One region of the Photobacterium panuliri genome, then DNA from elsewhere that is predicted to be linked to it. Evidence: predicted binding sites of a transcription regulator. Region 1 holds the regulator's gene; each other region holds the start of a gene.
What was found. Region 1 encodes MetJ, which represses methionine synthesis genes. Its sites were predicted from a motif close to TTAGACNTNTANANGTCTAA; they were not measured.

Region 1 (6,319 bases):
GCTCGCGGACGAACGTTTCAAGCTGCTCCATGCTTCCTGCCAGCTCGAAGCTCAGCATCGCCCCGAACCCTTTCTGCTGGCGCAAGGCAATGTCATGACCGGAGTGGGACGGCTGGCTCGGGTGATAGATATGCCCCACCAGCGGCTGCTGCTGAAGGAAGGCAAGAATAGCCAGGCTGTTCTCTTCATGCCCCCGCATCCGGTGTGCCAGCGTGCGCAGGCCTCTCAGGGTGAGATAGGCATCAAACGGCGCGCCCGTGGCCCCGATGCAGTTCGCCCACCAGGCTATCTGCTCACCCTGCTCGGGATCCTTACTCACCAACACCCCGCCAAGGACATCGGAATGGCCGTTGATATACTTGGTGGTAGAGTGGACAACAAAATCCGCCCCCAATGCCAAGGGCTGCTGCAGAATTGGCGAGAGGAAGGTATTATCGACCGCGACGAGGGCTCCGGCCTCAGCAGACTGCCGGCACAGCGCAGCAATATCGATGATTCGCAGCAACGGATTGGAAGGCGTTTCGACCCACACCAGCTTAGGCCGCAACGCCAGCGCCTCAGCCAGAGCCTGCGGATCAGTCTGATCAACAAAACACACCTTGAAATCCCCTTTCTCGGCTCGCGAGTTGAACAAACGGTACGTGCCCCCATAGCAATCATGCGGGGCAATGAGCAGATCATCGGGCCCCAGCAGTGCCGTTGCTAACAGGTTGATTGCCGACGTGCCGCAATTCGTTACCACCCCCGCAGCGCCGCCCTCCATCTCGGCCAATGCCTCGCCAAGCATATTGCGGGTCGGATTGCCCGAACGCGAATAATCGAAGGTGGGAACGTCTCCGAGTTGGGAAAAACCGTAAGTCGTGGTCAAATAGAGCGGCGGGACAACAGCGTTGAACTGAGAGTCGGACTCGATGCCTTTACGAACCGCGACGGTGGCAAGTTGCTTGTCACTCATAATTACTATCCTTGTAAGGTGATGCCTGCAGCTGAACAACGTTTAACCACCAACATAACGATAACAAGATGAGCCGTCAATACCTCTAGACGTCTACATGTCTTTGCTTATGGCAGTAAATCCCGCTAAAATTCAGGCATCCTAACTATCTATCAATTTACATCGCTGAGAAGGTTAACAATGGCAGAGTGGAATGGCGAATACATCAGTCCATATGCGGAACACGGTAAGAAAAACGAACAGGTAAAGAAAATTACTGTTTCGATTCCATTGAAGGTCCTGAAAATCCTGACAGACGAGCGTACTCGCCGCCAAGTCAATAACCTGCGCCATGCCACCAACAGCGAGTTGCTGTGCGAAGCATTTCTGCACGCCTATACCGGCCAGCCGCTACCGACCGATGACGATATCCGCAAGGACCGTCCTGACGATCTGCCGGCCGAGGCAAAGAGCATCATGGAAGAGATGGGAATAAAAATCGAGGACATCAACGAATAACTCGCTGATCCTATCACCTGTAAAAAAACCAGCCGCATGGCTGGTTTTTTTGTTTTAGAACGGCAACCGAAACCGGATTAGCCCTGCATATAACCCACAGGCAACTCGATTTGCGCCACACCGGAGGCAACCGCGGCCTCGGCAACAGCACGTGCCACACGAGGTAGCAAACGAGGATCCATCGGTTTTGGCAAAATATATTCCGGACCGAATGCCAAAAACGTTGCACCGGCGGCTGCCACGACCTCGGCCGGTACCGGCTCCTTCGCCAACTGGCGGATCGCCTCGACCGCAGCCAACTTCATCTCGTCATTGATTTCGCTCGCCCTGACGTCCAGCGCCCCACGGAAGATAAACGGGAAACAGATAACATTGTTGACCTGGTTCGGGTAGTCGGAGCGACCCGTACCCATAATCAGATCATCGCGCACCGCATGGGCTAGTGCTGGCTTGATTTCCGGATCCGGGTTTGAACAGGCGAACACAACAGGTTTGTCGGCCATCAGCTTGAGGGCATCGGCTGGCAGCAAATCAGGCCCAGAGACACCGACGAAAATATCCGCACCCTCAATGACATCTTCCAAGGTGCGCTTATCGGTATTGTTGGCAAACAGCTGCTTGTACTCGTTGATATCGTCACGGCGGGTATGGATCACCCCCTTGCGGTCGAGCATATAGATCTTCTCGCGCTGGGCTCCGCATTTAATTAGCAGCTCCATGCAGGCAACGGCAGCCGCCCCAGCCCCGAGGCAGACAATCACCGACTCCTCAATCTGCTTGCCTTGCAGCTCGAGAGCATTGAGCATACCGGCCGCAGTGACAATCGCCGTACCGTGCTGGTCATCATGGAACACCGGCACATTGCAGCGCTCAATCAGGCGCTTTTCGATTTCGAAGCAGTCAGGTGCCTTGATATCCTCGAGATTGATACCACCAAAGGTATCAGCAATATTGGCCACCGTATCGACGAATTCATCGATAGTGCGGTGCTTAACCTCGATATCAATCGAGTCGAGTCCGGCAAAACGCTTGAACAGCAAGGCCTTACCTTCCATTACTGGCTTGGACGCCAGCGGGCCGAGGTTGCCTAGGCCGAGGATCGCCGTACCGTTGGTGATCACCGCAACCATGTTGCCCTTGCCGGTATATTTATAAACATTATCAGCATTTTGCGCAATTTCACGCACGGGTTCGGCTACACCCGGACTGTAGGCCAGAGCCAAATCGTTGACCGTATCGGCGGGCTTGGTAAGCGCGATCGCAATCTTTCCCGGAACAGGGTAAGCATGGTAATGGAGAGCTTGCTGGCGAAAATCTTCAGACATAGTGTTCAGGATCCTGAAATGAGAATGAGGTTCAGTTCGAGAATGGGAGCCAGATCATAATTGATCGCGATCAAAAATCCTAGCACCGACTATCTGGTCGATCCAAGCATGCGGTCAAAGAATAGGCAAAAAAGACGCGGGGGTGGGATATGAGGGCGGAGCAGCGGCAGAGAAGTAAAATTTAGATATGAAAAAGGGGATGCAATGCATCCCCTCTTCGCAAATTCACTCTGGCAATTACTTGCTAGATAGAGCGCCGAAACGCTTGTTGAATTTGTCGATACGGCCACCAGTGCTCACTTGACGCTGCTTACCAGTGTAGAAAGGGTGACACTTGTCGCACACATCAAGGTTGATGTCTTTACCCATAGTTGAGTTAAATACGAAAGTGTTGCCGCAAGAACAACGTGCGTTTACTGCAGTGTACTCTGGGTGAATACCTTGTTTCATGGGATAACCTCAAAAGTAAGGCCGTGTCGCTCTCCCGATCCAAAGCCGGGCACCACACGTCGTTAATAAAAGTAAGCATATTGGCGACTGCCGATATGCTAAATTCAGGCGGCGTATAGTAATCAATCATGTCCACCAGATCAACAAATACGCTCCCTTTTTCACCGCTTTGCCGCCCCCGCCCCGGCAGGGTACACTTTATAACTTCAGTATATGCCCAATTTGCAGTGACTATGACACCCAACATCGCCCGCGTAGCCCTTCCCGTCCCTCTGGACAAACAGTTTGATTACCTGATCAAACCAGACCAATTCCCGGCCGTCGGCGGACGGGTCCAGGTTCCGTTCGGCCGCCAGCAACTGGTCGGGATTGTCATGGCCATCACCCAGCATTCGGATTTCCCCGTCGCACAGCTCAAACCGCTCGGCAAGGTCCTCGACACCGCCCCGTTGTGGTCGCCAGCCCTGTTCAAGTTACTGGGGTGGGCCAGCAGCTATTACCAGTACCCGCTCGGGGACACCCTCGCCAATGCGATGCCGGCCCTGCTCCGCAAAGGACGCGAGGCCTCCCCGGCAGCCCTGAAAATGTGGCAGCTTACCGAAACCGGGCATGACCAACCGCTGACCGCACTCAAGCGCGCCCCGCGCCAGGCACAGGCTCTCAACGCCCTGCGGGCGGGCTCGCTCAGCCACGAGGCCCTGCTGGCCGACGATATCAGCGCGGCAACCCTCAAGACCCTTCAGGGTAAAGGCTGGATAAGCGAGCTGGAACAGCAGCCGGTGGGCGTTGACTGGGGGAAAAACTATGCCTTGGGTGAGGAAAAGCCACGGCTCAACGACGAGCAGGCACTGGCCATAGCCTCGGTCAATGCCAATCCGGATTTTGCCTGCTACCTGCTTGAGGGGGTCACCGGCTCGGGCAAGACCGAGGTCTACCTCAACCTGCTCGAGCCCGTGCTCGCCAGTGGCAGGCAGGCCCTGATCCTGGTGCCGGAAATCGGCCTCACCCCGCAAACCATCAACCGCTTCCGCCGTCGCTTCAATGTCCCGCTGGTCACCATCCACTCCGGGCTCAACGACAGCGAACGGCTGGCGGCCTGGCTGGCTGGACGTGACAACCAGGCCGGGATCATTATCGGCACCCGCTCGGCCCTGTTTACCCCGCTGGCCAACCTCGGGATCATCATCGTCGACGAGGAGCACGACGGCTCCTACAAGCAGCAGGACAGCCTGCGCTACCACGCCCGCGATCTGGCCGTCATGCGCGCCCGCGAGGAAAACGTGCCAATCATTCTTGGTTCCGCCACCCCGGCCCTTGAGACCCTACACAACGCCACCAGTGGAAAGTACCACTACCTGCGCCTAACACGCCGGGCCGGTGTCGCCCAGAACGCCCGCCACGGGGTACTCGATGTCAAGGGACTGTACCTTGAGGCCGGCCTCTCGGCCCCGCTGATCGCCCGGATGCGCCAGCACCTCGCCGAGGGCAACCAAGTTATGCTGTTCCTCAACCGGCGCGGCTACTCCCCAGCCGTGATATGTCACGAGTGCGGCTGGCTGGCTGAATGCAAGCGCTGCGATGCCTACTACACATTCCACCAGCAGAGCGGCGAACTACGCTGCCACCACTGCGCAACACAACGCCCAATGCCGCGCCAATGCGGCAATTGCGGCTCGACCCAGCTCCATGCTGTCGGGGTCGGCACCGAACAGCTCGAACAGCAGCTGGCGACCCTGTTCCCCGACTACAAGACCGTCCGGATAGACCGTGACAGCACCCGCCGCAAAGGCAGCCTCGAGAACTACCTCGAAGCCATCCGTCGCGGCGAATACCAGATCCTGATCGGCACCCAGATGCTGGCCAAAGGCCACCATTTCCCTGACGTAACCCTAGTCAGCCTGATCGACGTCGACAGCGCCCTATTCAGCAACGATTTCCGAGCCAGCGAGCGGTTGGCCCAGCTGTTTATTCAGGTGGCAGGACGGGCAGGACGGGCCAGCAAGCCGGGTGAGGTGCTACTGCAAACCCACCATCCCGAGCACAGCCTACTTCAGGCACTGCTCTACAAAGGCTATGACCATTTCGCCACCGATGCCCTGCGCGAGCGCAAGCAGGCCTGGCTGCCACCGTACACCTACCTCGCCCTGATCCGGGCCGAGGCCAACGATAGCGCTCAGGTCGAACAATTCCTCCAGCAAATCCGGGGCATCTTCAGTGCCAGCCCGGTCTTTGATCAGGACACCTTGGTGATGGGGCCGAATCCGGCACCACTGGCTCGTCGGGCCGGCCGCTATCGCTGGCAGTTGCTACTGCAAGCCCCCAGTCGAAAAGTGCTCCACCAGCTGCTGAGCATCGCCAAGCCGGCCATTGCCCTGCTGCCGCTAGCCAAGAAAATACGCTGGTCGATCGATGTCGAACCGCAGGATTTAACTTAAAATAAACAATGCGACACAGATCACGTGACGGATGTAATTTATGCTGTTCTAAGCATGTTTAAACCTTGCTAGACAGCCTACAATAACACTCTCGCTGGCATTGGTATCTGCTCAACTTGGCTATGATCCGCCGGCGGATTGGAGAGAAAAATAATAGAGAGGAATCATAACTATGGCGACAATGAAGGATGTTGCCCAGCTCGCCGGCGTTTCTACGGCCACGGTGTCCCGTGCGCTGATGAATCCGGAAAAGGTGTCGGCCTCAACCCGTAAAAAAGTTGAACAGGCCGTCATGGATGCTGGCTATTCACCCAACTCACTGGCTAGAAATCTCCGTCGCAACGAATCAAAGACGATCGTCACGATCGTCCCCGATATCTGCGATCCCTACTTTACCGAAATCATCCGGGGGATCGAGGAAGCAGCGATGGAGCACGGCTACCTGGTCTTGCTCGGCGACAGCGGCCAACAGAAAACCCGCGAAAACTCTTTCGTCAATTTGGTCTTCACCAAACAGGCCGACGGCATGCTTTTGCTTGGCACCGACCTGCCATTCGACGTCAGCAAACCCGAGCAGAAAAACCTGCCGCCGATGGTCATGGCATGCGAATTCGCCCCAGAACTCGAGTTGCCGACGGTCCATATCGACAACCTGA
Region 2 (6,319 bases), 470 kb from region 1:
GAAAGGCAACATCATGGTTGCTGTCGGAGCCGCCGGCGATGTCTGGGTGGACAAGCGACGGGTAGAGGTCGACGCGGTACGCGCCAACATCGAACGCCTACGAGCCGAAAGCCCGGATGGTGCGGTGGTTATCCAGGCCGATGAAGAAGCCAAGTCCGGCGTGGTCGTGAAGGTCATGGATCAGATCAGAATGGCAGGTGTCCAAAGCATCTCCATCGCCGCAACCAATAAGGATTAGGCCTATGCGGTATCTGGTCTCATTAGCACTGGCGCTCGTTGTCTCCCTCAGCCTGTTCTGGGGGATGGACAAGCTGGTAAACAAAGAGCGCCACGAACTGGTGTCGAATGATGACCTACGTATGGTTGATTTCATTCGCGTCAAATCAGAAGAGAAAATACAGGAGAAAAAACGCGAACTGCCAAAACCTCCGCCACCCAAGCGGCCGCCACCGCCACCGGAGATGAAAGTCACCTCGACGGTCAAGCCGGTTATGGAGCAGATCCCGATGGATATGCCCAAACTGGACCTGCCCGTCAACGTCACCGGCGGCTCGGTCCTAGGTCATTACAGCCAAGGGGGGGGAGCCCAAATGGCCGGTAGCGGCGGGCCGGTGCCTCTGGCAACGTTCCAACCGCAAATGCCTCGCAAGGCGGCCAAGAGTGGCTTGGAGAAAGGCATGGTACTGCTTGAGTTCACCGTCAATGCCCGTGGCGGCGTCGAGGATATCAAAATCCTCAAAGAGAACCCGCGTAGGCTGGGGCTCGGACGCGCTGCGAAGAAAACCGTCGCGAAATGGACATTCAAGCCCAAACAAGTGGACGGCAAACCGGTCGATGCTCGCCTTTCACAAGAAATCGAGTTCTCCGTGAACTAAGGATAAGGAGTCAACAATGAACAAATGTTACCAACACTTGCTGGCTTCGTTTTTCCTCGTAACCGGTGCCCTCGCGGCACCGGCTACGGCCAGCACCCCCGAGCTCAGCGATCGTACGTTTCGAACCGTCAACAAGGTTCAGGAACTGATTGCCACCGAACGCTACGGCGATGCCATTGCCAAGCTGAACGGGGCTCTGGAAAACACCCAGTCACGCAAATACGACCGGGCTGTCCTGTTGCAGCAAATGGGGTTCTTGTACTCCCTCAAAGACAATTACCCCAAGGCGGCACAGTATTTCGCCAAAGCGCTTAAACTCGACGCCCTGCCCGTCCCCGTAGCGCAGCAAGTACGCTACAGTTTGGCCCAACTCTACCTCGCCGAAGAGAAGTACAAACAATCAGTCGTGACCATGAAACAGTGGTTCGAGATCGCCAAAACGACAGAGGAAAAGCCGCAGGCCCATGCCTATATCACCCTTGCCAGCGCCTATGTTCAGCTGGGTGATTACAGAAATGCGATTACGCCAACCAAACAAGCCATCGCGATGACCAAAAAGCCCAGTGAGTCTTGGTACTTGTTGCTGGTTGCCTCCCATTACGAATTGAAGCAGTACAAGAGTGTCGCCGGGGTGCTTAAAACCCTAACAACCTTGTACCCGCAGAAAAAACGTTACTGGATGCAACTATCTGGCGTCTATATGGAGCTGAATCAGGAGCGAAACGCGCTGGCAACGCTGGAAGCGGCCTACAAGATGGGGTTACTTGATGACGAGAAGGAGTTCCTGCGCCTGGTCAATTTCCAAGCCTACCGAGGCGTTCCGTTCCGGGCAGCTACTACTCTGAAAAAGGAGATGAGCAACGGCAATATTACCGCTGACAAGAAAAACTATGAACGACTGGGCAGCTTTTGGCAGCAAGCCAAAGAGCTCGACGATGCGATAGTCGCCTATCGCAAGGCATACGATTTGTCACCTAGCTTCAAGAACCAAATCATGATCGCCCGACTGATGATTCAAGCCAAGCAATTCAAATCGGCCACGCAGTTTGCGGCCAAGGCAGCACCGGGGGCATCTGCCGATGACCGTGCCGAATTGGCTTACCTTCGCGGAATGGCATTTTTCGAACTCAACCAGCCAAGCAGTGCCCTGCAGGCCATGCAATTGGCGGCGAAATCCAATGACATGAAGGCGGTTGCCACCCCTTGGATCGCCTTTCTCAAAGAGCAAGGCTGATCCCCGACCCTGCTGGCCGTGACGAATGACGGCTAGCAGTCCCCCCATTAATTCATGTGTGAGTCAGTCACACACTTTGGGAAGCACTTGCTTCCCTTTTTTTCGTCTTATCCCCCTCGTCAGGCCGAGGACGAGAAAAACCGAGCATCACCTATAAACCATGGTTTGCCGTGGCAGAATTATTCTCAAATTAGTCAAACTCACCACATTTATGTTCAATCTTTCACATACAAAAAAAGCCGCATCGGCGGCTTTTCATATTCACACTTTGGCTGAGCGCAATATCAACGTGCAGCAAGCCATGCTGGTACATCAGCAACGCTATCTAGAACAACGTCTGCCAACGTCTCGCCTTCTTCCGTTACCGGTTTGCCGGTGCGCACAAGAATTTTGGTCGCAACCTCCGCCGCGGCAGCCGCTTTCATGTCATCGGTCTTGTCGCCGATCATCACCGACTGGGACATATCGATTTTCAAGAAGTCACGAGCCGAGATAAACATACCCGGTTTAGGCTTACGACAGCTGCAATCTTGCAGGTATTCACCCTTGCCTTCTGTGGCATGATGCGGGCAGTAATAAATGCCGTCGAACTCAACGCCATTGTCTGCGAAATTCCAGTCCATCCACTCAGTCAGGGTCAGGAACTCATCTTCGCTGTACATCCCGCGGGCAATACCGGCCTGGTTAGTGACCAGCACTAGCAGGTAGCCCATATCTTTGAGCTTCTTGCACGCTTCGAACACACCTTCTACATATTCAAAATCATCGACGGTGTGGACATAGCCATGGTCGATATTAATAACGCCATCACGATCGATAAATACTGCTGGTTTGGCCAAGCGAAAGCCCTCTGTTTTATGGAAATTTCAATGATGGCTCAAATTATGGCATGGCTGCCCTTGGGATTCACCTGCTTTGATGGCTTACGTACCATCAAGCCCCTCCCGCCCGACAAATAGCAATAAAGACATTTAGACGTCCAGACGTAAAAATATCTATTGACTTGCTTTATCTTAACCAATAGCATCGAAACAAATAATGCGATTGACAAACAAACTGTTTACATTGCAATAATTATGCAAACACACGCTACAGCACCACAATATATCGGCAGTAGTCAGGATTGACCATACACAAATGACTCGATATAGGATTCAGGACGAACGATGATAGAAATAAGCAGAGTTAACAAGGTGTTCTATCAAGGGGAAAAGGAGATCCACGCGCTGCGTGATATCAACCTGACCATAGAGCAAGGCACCATCTTCGGTGTCATCGGTTCTTCGGGTGCCGGCAAGAGCACCCTGATCCGCTGCGTCAATCTACTTGAGCGGCCCACCAGCGGACAGGTGATCGTCGATGGCATTGATCTAACCCAACTTCCCGGCAACGAGCTGACTCAAGCGCGTCGCAAAATCGGGATGATCTTCCAGCATTTCAACCTGCTGTCATCCCGGACGGTGTTTGACAATGTTGCCCTGCCGCTCGAGCTGGCCTCTTTACCCAAGCCCGCTATCCAAAGCAAGGTTCACGAGTTATTGGATCTTGTTGGCCTTGGCGACAAGCATGACAGCTACCCGTCCAACCTCAGCGGAGGCCAGAAACAGCGCGTTGCGATCGCCCGGGCCTTGGCGTCGGATCCCAAAGTACTGCTGTGCGACGAGGCGACCAGTGCCCTTGATCCAGCCACCACCCAGTCAATCCTCGAGCTGCTCAAAACAATCAACCGTCAGCTTGGCCTAACTATTTTGCTGATCACCCATGAAATGGATGTCGTCAAAGGGATCTGCTCGGAAGTCGCGATTATCGGTGATGGCGAACTGGTCGAAAAAGGGCCGGTCGGCGATATCTTCGCCCACCCTAAAACGGAGCTGGCGCGCAACTTCATCCGCTCGACATTGGATTTGTCTATTCCCGAAGACTACCGCGCCCGGATGATGGCCCAGCGGACAGACAACAGCTACCCGCTCGTCAGGCTGGAATTCACCGGTACCTCCGTGGATGCCCCGTTGATCTCTCAGGTTGCCCGCGAGTTCAATATTGATGTCAACATTCTAAGCGCCGACATGGACTACGCCGGCGGCGTCAAGTTCGGCCTGATGCTGGCCGAGTTCTTCGGCACCGAACAAGCCGCAGAGCAGGCTATCGCCTTCATGCGCGATCATAACGTTAACGTGGAGGTACTTGGCTATGTGGCTTGATTCCCTAACCCTATGGTGGGCCGACAACCAGCGGCTGGTCGAATTGCTCATTGATGCCCTAGGCCAGACCCTGATCATGGTATTTGCCTCTGGCCTGATCGGCTTTGCCATCGGTATCCCGGTCGGGGTTGCGTTGCACCTGACCAAGGCCAACGGCCTGCTTGCCAATCCGGCCGTGAACAAGGTGCTCGGGGCCGTGGTCAATATCGGCCGGTCGATCCCGTTCATTATCCTGCTGGTTGCCATTATCCCGTTTACACGGTTCGTGGTCGGCAGCTCAATCGGCACGGCGGCAGCCATCGTCCCGCTGACTGTCGGCGCGATCCCTTTCATTGCCCGCCTCGTCGAAGGGGCACTGCTCGAAATACCCAGCGGGCTGGTCGAGGCAGCCCAGGCAATGGGGGCAACCCCGCGCCAAATCATTACCAAGGTACTGCTGCCTGAGGCCCTGCCGGGGATTATCAATGCCATCACCATCACGCTGGTTACACTGGTGAGCTATTCGGCAATGGCGGGTACCGTCGGGGGTGGCGGTCTCGGTGACGTCGGTATCCGCTATGGCTACCAACGCTTCGACGGCACGGTCATGATGATTACGGTGATGATGCTGGTGATATTGGTTCAGCTGATCCAATCCATTGGCGATCATCTGGTCAAGCGTTGCGACCATCGCTAAGCACTAACACAACAAAAATCCAACTAGTATTACGGAAACCCCAATTCAAGGAGAAGTATCATGGCGTTTAACCTAAAGAACCTGTTTGCCGTTGCCGGCCTGGCATCGGCCCTTGTCCTGACCGGCTGCGGTGAGAAAGAAGCGGCTGTCGACAACAGCAAAATCAAAGTTGGGGTCATGGCCGGTGCCGAAGAGCAAGTGGCCGAGGTGGCGGCCAAGCAGGCCAAGGACAAATACGGACTGGATGTCGAGCTAATTACGTTTACCGATTATATCTCGCCGAATGCGGCGCTCGAGGAAGGTTCTATTGATATCAATGCGTTCCAGCACAAGCCGTACCTTGAGCAGCAAGTCAAAGATCGCGGCTACAAGTTTGCCGTTGCCGGCAACACCTTTGTCTACCCGATTGCCGCCTATTCCAGCAAGATCAAATCACTCGATGAGCTCAAGGACGGTGCTCTGATCGCTCTGCCAAACGATCCAACCAACCTTGGCCGTTCGCTGCTGCTGCTCCAGCAACAAGGGCTACTAACCCTCAAGGACGGGGCAGGCTTGACCGCGACCGTACTTGATATTGTCGACAACCCGAAAAACCTCAAGATCAAAGAGCTTGAAGCAGCCCAGCTGCCACGCTCGCTGGATGATGTTGATCTGGCAATCATCAACAATACCTATGCCAGCAGTATCAACCTGACCCCTGAGCGCGACGGCGTCTTCGTCGAAGACAAGGAGTCCCCATACGTCAACCTGATCGTTGCCCGCGAAGACAACGTCAACAACGAGAATGTTCAGACCTTCATCAAGGCCTACCAATCCGACGAGGTTTACAACGCCGCGCAGGATATCTTCCAAGGTGGTGTCGTCAAAGGCTGGTAAATCCAGCCATTCCATTTGACCTATCGCGCCCCTCCCTTGCAGAGGGGCGTTTTCATTACTAGGTGCTATTTTTTCTTTTTCGTTCCGCCCTGTACGGCCTTGAAGCGCGGATTCGATTTGCAAATGACGTATAGGCGACCACGGCGTTTGACAATCTGGCAGTCGCGGTGCCTCATTTTTGCACTTTTCAATGAACTCAATACCTGCATCTTTTCCTTCCTTATTTTGATTGGCCGAACTGGCCGAAACGACGGGTGAAATTAGCCATCCGGCCTTCGCTTCTGACTATCCTCTGCTTACCGGTATAAAACGGATGGGAGGCCGACGAGACATCCAAGGTGAAATAGGGGTATTCCTTGCCGTCCTCCCAGACAATGGTCCGATCGGTAGACAAGGTCGACCCCACCACGAAGTATTGGTCGGCACTGGTATCATGAAACACCACCTTGCGATATGG
Region 3 (6,319 bases), 1.2 Mb from region 1:
AAGGATATGATCCCCCGCAGTGTGCCCCCAGTTGTCGTTGATGCGTTTGAATTTGTCGAGATCAAACAACAGAACTGAAAAAGGCTTACCCTCGAGCTGAGTCGTATGGAGTGATTTTAAGGCCAGCTGCAGCAATACCCGGCGATTGAAAACGCCAGTTAGTGGATCAAGTGATGCTTGCCGGTAGAGACGCATTAGCATATAGAGCTTGGACAGCTGAGACCAAATCACGATAAGAGCCAGCAGTAACTGAAGCCAATAGTCAGCCAGATTTTCTGGGGTTAGCCAGCGTTGAGACTGGGTATCTGAGATCCATTGGGGTATGGCGGTGATGATCAGTAAGAACAGGCTCTCTTTGAGGGTGAGAGGTAAAATAGTCAACATTGCAATATGAATAATAGGCAGCAGAGTATAGCCATAGATATACCCGCTATATACCGTGGGAAATCCCAGTACCCATACGGCATGAAAATAGAACGCATTGATGCAGAGCATAACCAGTAGTAGGGCGTGCAGTACTTTCTTTAACCCGATCCGATGATAGTTGCAATGCGCGATAACGAATAGGCTAAGCGCGAGAAATACCCGTGAAATCGCAATGGTCGGCCCCTCATTACCCGGCAGGTGCATAAGGTCAAAAGGTATCCACAGTAGCACTAACCCTCCCCAGAGCGAGGCGAGCAGGGTCAACCGACTACGCAGATAGCTGCTTCGCGTATTCCTGAAATTTGTAGAGTGGTGGCGGGCACTGAATAGATCAGGGATATACAAGGCGAACTTACGAAGGCTATGGGCGGGAGACTCATGCATGGATATGCCTGAAAAGTATGTTGTTTTGAGAAGGTTTCAATTATAAATCCATGAATTATAGGGATAAAGTAAAAAATGTTATTGTCGTGACCGTGATATTGATAATTTTGAGTTTAGCTTTGGTCGAGAGTTGGTATATCTCTAGGGAGTTGGTATCATCGCGGCAGTTTAATTTTTGCGGGCGTTTTCGTTATGGATGTTGTAACCACTTTTCTGATCCCTGCCTTATTGGGTGCTCAGCTGGTGTTGTCTTTGGTGCTCACGAAAGGTGAGATTTGCCCTGGACAGCGCGGCCGGGTGCATAAAACATTGCCTGTGTTATTAGTGGGATGGGCGATTTCGCTCATGATCACCCCTGCGGCATTGCTGCCATTGGCGGCCTTGGGCTATTTCACCCTGAAGGTTAAAACGGGTAAAACCCGTGATGCCGGGCCACTGCGTGTGTTTTACTTGGCCATTGGTTTGGCTGTGGTGGCTTTAGTTGCCAGTCTACAGGGTGAGACTTTGCCTAAAATCGGTATGAGTTTGGTAGCAGTGGTGATGTTTGGCGCACTGATCGCCCACTTATTGCTTACGCAAGCAAGAACTCGCTTACAGGCTTTTCACCGTCTATTGCCGTTTGCTGGTTTTGCTGGGGCCATGCTAAGTGCATTGTGTGTGCTGTGGTTGGCATCGGGAATGGATCCAGAATCATTGACCGTCGCGACCAAGCACGTTGTGGCTGCACTATTGCTGCTGGTGGTTGGCGTTTTGGTATGGGCAATGCACTTGCTAACAGGTAAAGCGGTGAATCGTTGGCAGTTGCTGGCGGCGGCAGTGTTGCTGATTGGATCGGCGCAGCTGCAAACTGTACTGTTCTGATGTAAGCGATAACCGTTAACAAACAAAGGCCAGCCTGTAAAAGAGCTGGCCTTTATTGTTTGAGCCATTGCGAATGCAGGATGCCAGAGTGTGAGTTCGCTCTTTTTCTTTCTGGGGCCGAGTGACTATGCTTAATCCAAGCAGCGTCAATATGTACGCATGCTAACGGCATCGCTTGGATATACACTGCAAGGTCATCAAGGGGGTAGGTATGGAGATTGATAATTTACTTCGCATGGACGGCAATATCGTGCTGGGTATCGTCAATGAGCGACTGCGCTTGGAGTGCTCAACAGTCGAAGAGCTGGTAAGCCGCTATGAGTTAGATTTCGATGAATTAAATGCAAAAATGGAATCACTGGGTTACCACTACGATCCGATCAACAACCAGTTCAAGTAACCCCGTTGTATTTTAGGCCATCTGATATTAAGTACGGGGTATTAGGTATCAGGTGGCTCTTATCCCTTCCAAATGGGTCTGGCATTGCTGCTTGGCAGTAGCAAAAAAAGCCGACAGGTAGTGGCGATCTTTCTCTTGTGCTCGAATAGCAGCAAACAATCTTCGCCATAATCCTTTTCCGAGCGGCTTGCTGACCACTAAGCCTTGCCGCGCAAAATCATAAATCGCCCAGTTAGGTAGTGCCGATACGCCTAGTCCCGCCGAGACCATCTGAATGAGCATTAGGGTATTGTCGGCTTGTTTCCAATTTGCCGGTTCGATGCCCGCTGGCTGTAAGAAATGCTTGATAACATCAAGTCGGTTTTTTTGGACCGGGTAGCTCATCAATGTTTGTTGTGCCAAGTCTTCAGGTTCGATGGTTTCTTTCTGCGCCAATGGTGATTGTGGCGAAACAATAAGACGCATTTCAAAATCAAACAATGGCTCGAAGTGGATTTCGTTGCGGGGTTGAATATCGGATGTAATCACCAAGTCAAGCTCGCCGGCCCCGAGAGCGGGCAGTGGCTCGAATCCGAATCCGGAAGAGAAATCGAGGGTGACATTTGGCCAGTGTACTTGGTATTCCTTGAGGGCAGGCATCAGCCACTGGAAGCAGGAATGGCATTCGATAGCCATATGCAGGCGGCCGTTGGTATCTTCTTTGAGGCTTGCCAGCTCATGCTCGGCACGGGCAATACGCGGAATCACATCATCGGCCAGCTTGAGCAGTACTTCCCCTTCAGCAGTGAATTTTACCGGACGGGTTTTACGGAGAAACAGTTGGTTGCCAAGCCGTAGCTCGAGATCTTTTAATTGGTGCGATAGTGCTGATTGAGTTAAACAGAGGGTGTTGGCCGTTGCAGTCAACGAACCGGTATCACGCAGGACGGTTAGGGTGCGCAGATGTTTAATTTCAATCAAAGCATTAATCCTTATGCTGATGTCTGTACCAAGTTGGAGGTTCACACACTTTACGTATATTTCGCAGAAGTGTAAACATCTAGACGTCTATGTAAAAAATCAAGTGATTTAACATGAGATTTGCTCAAGTTAAACATTAAACATTAGAAATTGTTCATTTCGGTGCCTTACTTCATTGTAAAAACATCTTGAATAGGCATGGATGGAAGAACAATGACGAATAAAACACAAACGCACATTTTGGGTTATCCGCGGGTCGGCAGCCAGCGCGAACTGAAATTTGCGCAGGAAAAATATTGGCGAGGTGAGTCGTCGCAGGAAGAGTTGAAGCAAGTTGGTCGTCTGTTGCGCCATCGTCATTGGGGGGATCAGGTCGGTGCGGGATTGGATTGCGTATCTGTCGGTGATTTCGCCTGGTACGATCATGTATTGGGAACAAGCATGTTACTTGGGCACCTACCTGCACGTCATCGCAGCGGTTTTCCTGACCTAGATACCTTGTTTCGTGTTGCACGCGGCAAAGCCCCGTCAGGCTGTGCCTGTGCCGCATCGGATATGACCAAATGGTTCAATACCAATTACCATTATATCGTGCCTGAGTTCAGTGCCGATGATGCGTTTAATGTCAGCTGGCCCCAATTGTTCGAGGAAGTAGCGGAAGCGAAAAAAGCAGGTCACGAGGTGAAGCCGGTATTGTTAGGGCCAGTTTCCTACTTGTGGTTGGGCAAGGAAAAAGAAGCCGGTTTTGACCGCCTTTCTCTGTTGCCTCGTCTGCTTACTGCCTATCAGCAAATACTGACCAAGCTGGCCAAGCTGGGTGTAGAGTGGGTGCAAATAGACGAGCCGGCGCTTGCTCTTGAGTTGCCCGTACAATGGTTGGATGCGTACAAGCTTGCCTACCAGGTTTTGCATGGAAAACCAAAGCTGTTGCTGACCACCTACTTTGACACCATTACCCATAATCTTGACCGGATAACCGGATTGAAGGTCGATGGTCTGCACATTGATTTGGCCGCGGCTCCTGAACAGTTGGAGCCGGTGCTGGCGGCGTTGCCTTCGTCTTGGGTACTCTCTGCTGGTGTGATTAACGGTCGAAATGTTTGGCGGGCGGATCTGAGTGCATGGCTTGAGCGTCTCTCGTCGGTGAAGGCTGATCTGGGAGAAAGACTTTGGGTTGCCAGCTCATGTTCATTGCTGCATAGCCCTATCGATCTTGATCTGGAAACAGAGCTTGATCCGGAAGTGCGCCAATGGCTGGCGTTTGCCAAGCAAAAATGCCGTGAGGTGACTTTGCTTGCCAAGGCGCTCGACGGTAATGAGGCTGCGCTTAGCGAGATTGAACAATACAGTGCGCCGATTAAAACCCGAGCGACCAGTGAACGGGTCAATAATCCTCAGGTACGCCAGCGCCTTGCTGCGATAACGGATAGTCTGGCTGAACGTAAGCTGCCTTATCAGGAACGTGCGAGATTGCAGCGCAGTGCATTGGGGCTGCCTTTATTACCGACGACCACGATTGGCTCGTTTCCACAGACGGGCGAGATCCGTACCCAGCGCCGTGATTTTAAAGCTGGCCGATTGGCCGAGAATGATTATGTGATCGCCATGCAAGGGCATATTGCTGATGCCATTGAGCGTCAAAATAAGCTCGGACTGGATGTACTGGTTCATGGTGAGCCTGAGCGCAATGATATGGTGGAGTATTTTGCTGAATTGCTCGAAGGATTTGCCGTCACTCGTTTTGGCTGGGTACAAAGTTATGGGTCACGCTGTGTGAAGCCGGCGGTGATTGTGTCAGATATTTACCGTTCAGCGCCGATGACGGTGGAATGGGCCAAGTATGCCCAATCGCTGACCGACAAGCATGTGAAAGGGATGCTGACCGGTCCCGTGACGATTTTGGGCTGGACTTTCCCTCGTGAGGATTTAACCCGTGAAGAGATAGCCAATCAGATAGCATTGGCATTGCGCGACGAAGTAGCGGATTTGCAAAATAACGGAATCAACATCATTCAGATTGATGAGCCAGCAATTCGTGAAGGGTTGCCGCTCAAGGCCAGCCAGTGGCAGTCGTATCTGGATTGGGCTGTGAGAGCCTTCAAGATCTCAGCGGCCAGTGCCGAGCCAGAAACGCAAATCCATACCCATATGTGTTATAGCGAGTTCAATGACATTATCAAGTCAGTTGCCGCTTTGGATGCTGATGTGATCACCATTGAGACGTCACGGTCGGATATGGAACTGCTTAAAGCATTCGAGGCATTTGATTACCCGAATGAGGTTGGCCCTGGTGTTTACGATATCCACTCGCCAAATATTCCGGATGTGGAGCAGATTATTCAGCTGGTGGAAAAAGCTAAGAATCTAGTTCCTGCCGAGCGGTTATGGGTGAACCCTGACTGTGGGTTAAAAACACGGAACTGGCAAGAAACAGAAGCAGCTTTGGCCAATATGGTGGAAGCGGCCAAACAGCTGCGTGAACAGTGGCAGGCAAAAGTTAGCTAACTTTGCTGACAGCAAAAACAAAAACGCCTGCATGCGCAGGCGTTTTGAATTTCGTAACGATAATGGGTAATCGTTATTGTGCTGTAGCCGGAGCACGGTTGAATGTTAGCGTGTGGTCAGCACCGGTAAGCGTTAGCTCGTTGCCGTTGATGCTAGCTTTGCTCCAAGTTTGCAGGGTAGAGCTCATTACTTGCTCCATGTTCATTGCTGGCTCAGGGCAAGCCATCATCGTCATACCCATTTTTTCAATACGTAGCTGACCGTCTTTGAATTCTGCCTGACCGAAGTAGCGATTGCAGCCAGCATGGCCATTGGCACCAAGATCGTTAGAAAGCTCTAGGTTTGGTGCAGTGAATGGCTCTGGTAGGTCAAGAGCTTTGTTATCAACTTTGGTTAGAACCCAGTTGTGGCTCGCTAGATCAGATGCTGAAGTCACAGAAGTCGTCTCACTGTTAGTAGAACAAGCCGCAAGCATTACTGGAAGCGCAAGAGCGGCAGCAAGAAAACGTTTTTTCATGGTGTATGATTCCCCGAATAATAGCTTTGTAGACCAGTAAACCACAGCAATGCTGAATGTTAGCTGGGCAAAGCACATTTTAATTGTACATTGTTTTTAATGCCTTTCAGCTAGTTATACCAGCTTTGTACTTTCTTGGATATCAGTTTTTTTTCTGGCTGATATTCTGCGCACAAGACGACAGGTAGCACTGCGATGAAAAGCGTTTTAATTCAGCATAGTATGCTACACCTTACTGACCAAAATATTGTTAGCTGGTTGTCATT

Region 2: the regulator MetJ is predicted to act here: its motif matches at 3,081-3,100, upstream of metN (methionine ABC transporter ATP-binding protein MetN).
Region 3: the regulator MetJ is predicted to act here: its motif matches at 3,103-3,122, upstream of metE (5-methyltetrahydropteroyltriglutamate--homocysteine S-methyltransferase).

What each region holds. Positions count from the first base shown of each region.
Region 1 covers NZ_CP197192.1:175,348-181,666, forward strand. Annotated here, with positions in the region: gene ACSF8X_RS00910 (O-succinylhomoserine (thiol)-lyase) at 1-955, opposite strand, end outside; gene metJ (met regulon transcriptional regulator MetJ) at 1,136-1,453, shown strand; gene ACSF8X_RS00920 (malic enzyme-like NAD(P)-binding protein) at 1,531-2,778, opposite strand; gene rpmE (50S ribosomal protein L31) at 3,016-3,228, opposite strand; gene priA (primosomal protein N') at 3,462-5,663, shown strand; gene cytR (DNA-binding transcriptional regulator CytR) at 5,836-6,319, shown strand, end outside.
Region 2 covers NZ_CP197192.1:3,217,874-3,224,192, forward strand. Annotated here, with positions in the region: gene ACSF8X_RS14720 (ExbD/TolR family protein) at 1-238, shown strand, start outside; gene ACSF8X_RS14725 (energy transducer TonB) at 243-875, shown strand; gene ACSF8X_RS14730 (tetratricopeptide repeat protein) at 892-2,109, shown strand; gene gmhB (D-glycero-beta-D-manno-heptose 1,7-bisphosphate 7-phosphatase) at 2,394-2,948, opposite strand; gene metN (methionine ABC transporter ATP-binding protein MetN) at 3,276-4,310, shown strand; gene ACSF8X_RS14745 (methionine ABC transporter permease) at 4,300-4,986, shown strand; gene ACSF8X_RS14750 (MetQ/NlpA family lipoprotein) at 5,047-5,862, shown strand; gene ykgO (type B 50S ribosomal protein L36) at 5,928-6,071, opposite strand; gene ACSF8X_RS14760 (type B 50S ribosomal protein L31) at 6,083-6,319, opposite strand, start outside.
Region 3 covers NZ_CP197192.1:2,530,545-2,536,863, reverse strand. Annotated here, with positions in the region: gene ACSF8X_RS11630 (GGDEF domain-containing protein) at 1-810, opposite strand, end outside; gene ACSF8X_RS11625 (HI_1241 family integral membrane domain) at 1,003-1,671, shown strand; gene ACSF8X_RS11620 (DUF4250 domain-containing protein) at 1,883-2,071, shown strand; gene metR (HTH-type transcriptional regulator MetR) at 2,120-3,031, opposite strand; gene metE (5-methyltetrahydropteroyltriglutamate--homocysteine S-methyltransferase) at 3,245-5,536, shown strand; gene ACSF8X_RS11605 (META domain-containing protein) at 5,610-6,053, opposite strand; gene ACSF8X_RS11600 (mechanosensitive ion channel family protein) at 6,315-6,319, opposite strand, start outside.